One region of the Arthrobacter sp. MOO21 genome, then DNA from elsewhere that is predicted to be linked to it. Evidence: riboswitches for the same ligand, from Rfam matches in the RefSeq annotation. Region 1 holds a riboswitch; the other holds the start of a gene.
What was found. A riboswitch is a leader RNA that binds a small molecule or an ion and turns the genes downstream of it on or off. The one in region 1 is predicted to bind glycine.

Region 2: linked by a shared signal. The riboswitch ahead of gcvP (aminomethyl-transferring glycine dehydrogenase) and the one ahead of gcvP (aminomethyl-transferring glycine dehydrogenase) in region 1 are both predicted to bind glycine.

The regions. Positions count from the first base shown of each region.
Region 1 covers NZ_CM170671.2:1,193,933-1,196,393, reverse strand. The annotation lists gene gcvP (aminomethyl-transferring glycine dehydrogenase) at 1-1,407, opposite strand, end outside; glycine riboswitch at 1,566-1,665, opposite strand; gene AC2JAJ_RS05470 (hypothetical protein) at 1,801-1,932, shown strand; glycine riboswitch at 1,944-2,041, shown strand; gene cycA (D-serine/D-alanine/glycine transporter) at 2,197-2,461, shown strand, end outside.
Region 2 covers NZ_CM170671.2:836,595-839,055, reverse strand. The annotation lists gene AC2JAJ_RS03790 (MFS transporter) at 1-498, opposite strand, end outside; gene AC2JAJ_RS03785 (TetR/AcrR family transcriptional regulator) at 575-1,111, shown strand; glycine riboswitch at 1,205-1,302, shown strand; glycine riboswitch at 1,333-1,440, shown strand; gene gcvP (aminomethyl-transferring glycine dehydrogenase) at 1,494-2,461, shown strand, end outside.

The sequences.
Region 1 (2,461 bases):
GAAGACCGGGTGCTGCATGAACTCAGAAGTGCGGAGCACCTCGGACGGCAGGTCGAAGCCCTCAGCGTCCACCACGGGGCCGGCGCCGAAGGCGACGGCGACCGCGGAGAGGATTTCCGGCGTCGTGGTTTCATCGACGGAGACCCCGATGGTGTCGGCGTCGATGTGGCGCAGGTTGATGCCGCGTGCTTCTGCAGCGGTGACGACCTTGGCGGCCTTGCCGGGGACGGAGACCGTGACCGTGTCGAAGAACGCCTCGGTGGCCAGTTCCCGGCCCGCGATCTTGAGCGTGGTGGCGAGGGCGCGGGCGTTGTTGTGGACACGCTCGGCGATGGCCTTCAGCCCGTCGGGTCCGTGGTAGACGGCGTAGAAGGAGGAGACGATGGCCAGCAGCGCCTGCGCGGTGCAGATGTTGGATGTGGCCTTTTCGCGGCGGATGTGCTGCTCGCGGGTCTGCAGCGCCAGCCGGTACGCGGGAAAACCGGCGTCATCCTTGGAGACGCCCACCAGGCGGCCGGGCATGGAACGCTCCAGGCCCTTGGCCACTGCCATGTAGGCGGCGTGCGGGCCGCCGAAGAACAGCGGGACACCGAACCGCTGGGTGGAGCCGACGGCGATGTCGGCGCCCTGCTCGCCGGGAGGGGTGATCAGGGTCAGCGCCAGGAGGTCGGCGGCCACCGTCACCAGCGCGCCGCGCTCCTTTGCTTCGGCAATGACGCCTGCGTGGTTGAAGACGCGGCCGGAGACGCCGGGCTGCTGGAGCACGATGCCGTTGATGTCGCCTTCGGGCAGGCCCTTGGACAGGTCGGCAACCTCAACCTCGAAGCCGAGCGCCTCAGCGCGGCCCTTGACGACGGCGATGGTCTGCGGCAGGACGTCGGCGTCCAGGACGGTCTTGCCGTCACGGGCAGCCTTGTTCTTATTGGCCCTGCGCATCATGAGGACTGCTTCGGCCACGGCGGTGGCTTCATCCAGCAGCGAGGCGTTGGCGATGGGCAGTCCCACCAGGTCCTGGACCATGGTCTGGAAGTTCAGCAGCGCCTCGAGCCGGCCCTGGGAGATTTCGGGCTGGTAGGGCGTGTAGGCGGTGTACCAGGCCGGCGCCTCAAGGACATTCCGGCGGATGACGGCAGGGGTGATGGTGTCGTAGTAGCCCTGGCCGATCATCTGCACGGCGGTCTTGTTCTTGGCGGCGAGGCGGCGCAGTTCAGCCAGGACCTCCACTTCGCTGAGGGCATCGGCGAGCTTCAGCGCGGTTTCCTGCCGGATGGAGGCCGGGACGGCCATGTCGACGAGGCCATCCACGCTGTCGTAGCCGACGGCTTTCAGCATGGTGTCGACGTCGGCCTGCCGGCGCGCGCCGATATGGCGGTCAACGAATGATGTTGATGCGGATTGAATCGTCATGAGGAACTCCAGGTCTGGCCGGCCAAGTGGCACGGCGTGCGGTGGGTTCCTCCCCGCTCTGTATTGGACCTGAGAGATTCCGCGCTGCCTGCTCTTGGCAGGACTTCGCTTGCACCGTCGGTGAGTGCTGCCGGAGCAGCGCTGCTTTCCAGAGTCGCCTCGCCGTGACGGTACATGGGCCTGAGAGATTCCTGGGGAGGATTTGCTCCTACGGCGCCTGTCCGGTGGATGCCGGGAGGGCTCTCCCGTCACAGCTCGAAAGGCTTATTCAAATGTGGGTGATTCGGCTCACACGGTACAGGTTTGTTGAAGCAAAAACAAATTGCTGCGTCACGCTAATGGGGCCTTGGCGCTCTGTTGCCCCGAAAAGACATCCCGGGTTGACATCCGATCGTGACGGGCACCACACTGATCCCCGGGATTGGCGCCGAGGCCTGGCTGGCTCAGCGTAACCGGAGCAGCCCCGTTCCGGCGCCGGTCCCATCGCCCAACCTCCGCAGCGCGGAGGCGGTGGCGTCCAACTGAAAATGAGCCTTCGACCTGCGGCGGGAGAGCCCTGCCGGTACGTTCAGCAGGCGCCGTAGGAGCAAACCCTCCCCAGGAAACTCTCAGGCCCACGTACCGCCGCGGTGAGGCAACTCTGGAAAGTAGCCGGGCCCTGTCCCGGCTCACCGACGGTGCAAGCAGGCCCTGGCTGGGTCTGCGGAATCTCTCAGGTCCCAGACAGAGCGGGGAGGAAATCCAATCTTTGCGACACCCCGGGTGCCGCTCGAACGATGGAGTTCCTCAATGACGACCCACTCCCCGACGTCCACCGGCGGCGGAGCCGCGCACCTGGAGCGGCAGCTCAGCAACCGGCACATCCAACTGATCGCCATCGGCGGCGCCATCGGCACCGGCCTGTTCATGGGCTCCGGCAAGACCATCTCCGCGGCCGGCCCCTCAGTGATCTTCGTGTACATGATCATCGGCTTCATGCTGTTCTTCGTCATGCGTGCCATGGGTGAACTGCTGCTCAGCAACCTCAACTACAAGTCGTTCAGTGACTTCGCCG
Region 2 (2,461 bases), 360 kb from region 1:
CAGGGCCGCGCCGCCGGAGAAGCCTGCTGCCCAGATGGCGACGGCGAGCCGCCGGCGGCCGGGCTCGGGGAAGATGTTGCGGATCAGCGACAGGGTGGACGGCATCAGCATGGCGCCGAAAAATCCCAGGGCTCCCCGGCCGGCAATCAGCCATTCCGGGCTGGGGGCAAAGGCCGTGGCGGCAGAGATCGCTGCGAATCCGGTGCTGCCGATGGTCAGCAGCCGCCGCCGCCCAATCCGGTCGCCCAGGCTCCCCATCGATACGAGCAGCCCGGCCAGCACCAGGGGGTAGGCGTCCACGATCCACAGCAGCTGCACGCCGGAAGGCTCGAGGGCATGCGTTATGGCTGGGAGGGCGAACGTCAGGGCCGTGTTGTCCACGGCCACGAGCAGTACCGGGAACATCAGCAGCGCCAAGGCCAGCCAGTCGCGCCCCGGTGAAGGCGTCCCGGGGCTTCCCGTCTGGCCTGGTGCAAAGGAGCTGGTCGAGGTGGTCATGAAATAACTATACCGTCCAGACGGTATAGTTTCGGAATTTCCGGGTTTCACCATGCTCGGGGGCATGATGGGAGGCATGCCCCGGAAGCCTGTAGCCCGCGACGCCGTCCTCGACGCCTTTGAATCCCTCCTCATTGAGGTGGGGGAGAGGGCGGCCACCCTCGACGCCGTCGCCCGGAAGGCAGGCGTGTCCAAGGGCGGCCTGCTCTATCACTTCCCCAACAAGGAAGCGCTCATTGAGGTGCTGCTGGAACGGCTGGATGTGCTGGCCGGCGCCGATGCCGACGCCATGGCCGAAGCTCCGGAAGGAGCCGCGGCCTACTTCATCCGGTCCTCGGTCTGGGCGGACACGCCCCTGGACCGGGCCGTCGTCGCGGCCACCCGGCTTGCCGAGGTGGCGCACGAAGAAACGAGGCGGCGGTTTGCCGCGATCCAGCGGCGCTGGCTCGACGAGATCGCCGCGGATGTGGGACCCGCCCTGGCCAAGGCCGTGCTGTACATGGGCGACGGCCTGTACTTCAACGCCATGCTCTCCGTGGGCCCGGTTCCCGAAGGTGGAGCGGCGGCGGACGTGGACGAGTTGCTGGCCGCGCTGGAGCGGCTCCGGCGGTAGGAACCATTTGCCCCGCGGGCTCCGGCGTAGGAGAATTAAGCGCTGTGGGAGCCGTCGTGGGCTGCTCCCCGGCAAATCCAAATGAATAGCCTTTGATCTGCGGCGGGAGAGTCCTGCCGGAAGTACAAGCAGGCGCCGTAGGAGCAAATCCTCCCCAGGAATCTCGCAGGCCCATGTACCGCCGCGGCGAGGCACCTCTGGAAAGTAGCAGGCAGCGTTCCCTGCCTCCCTGTGGGGAGTGCAAAGCTGCTGTGCTCACCGACGGTGCAAGCGGGTCCTGTCCAGGCAGGCAACGCGGAAACTCTCAGGTCCAATACAGAGCGGGGAGGAACCCGAATCGCTGTGGCGTACCCTGCGCCGCCTGAGTAAATGGAGTTCCTTCGTGTCGGTTAATTCAGCCTCCACCACCTTCGTAGACCGCCATATCGGCGCGCGCCGCCAGGCCGACGTCGAGACCATGCTCAAGGCCGTCGGGTATGACAGCGTCGACTCCTTGGTGGACACGGCCGTTCCCAAGGTCATTCGCCAGGAAACCGCCCTCCGACTCCAGGACGCCCTCAGCGAGGTTGAGGTCCTGGCCGAACTGCGGAAGCTCGCCGGGAAGAACAAGACCGCCGTGCAGTTGATCGGCCAGGGTTACTACGACACCGTGACGCCGCCGGTGATCCGCCGCAACATCCTTGAGTCCCCTGCCTGGTACACCGCCTATACGCCTTACCAGCCGGAGATCTCCCAGGGCCGGCTCGAGGCGCTGCTGAACTTCCAGACCATGGTGCAGGACCTGGTGGGCCTGCCCATCGCCAACGCGTCGCTGCTCGATGAAGCCACGGCAGTGGCAGAGGCCGTGCTGCTGATGCGCCGGTCCAACAAGACCAAGCCCGCCGCCGACGGCAAGACCGTCCTGGACATCGACGTGCTGCCGCAGACCATTGCGATCGTCAAGGGCCGGGCCGAGGCGCTCGGCTTTGAGGTGGAGGTCGCGGACCTGTCCCAGGGCCTGCCCGACGGCGACATCAACGGCATCGTGCTGCAGCAGCCGGGCGCCTCCGGCCGGGTGTGGGACCAGTCCGCCGTGATCGCCGCCGCCAAGGAACGGGGCGCGCTGGTGACGGTGGCCGCGGACTTGCTGGCCCTGACCCTGATCACCCCTCCCGGAGAGCAGGGGGCCGACATCGCCGTCGGCTCGGCCCAGCGCTTCGGCGTCCCGCTGTTCTTCGGTGGCCCGCATGCTGCCTACATGGCTGTCCGCAAGGGCCTGGAACGCTCGCTGCCCGGCCGCCTGGTGGGTGTGTCCAAGGACGACGCCGGTGTCCCGGCCTACCGGCTGGCGCTGCAGACCCGTGAGCAGCA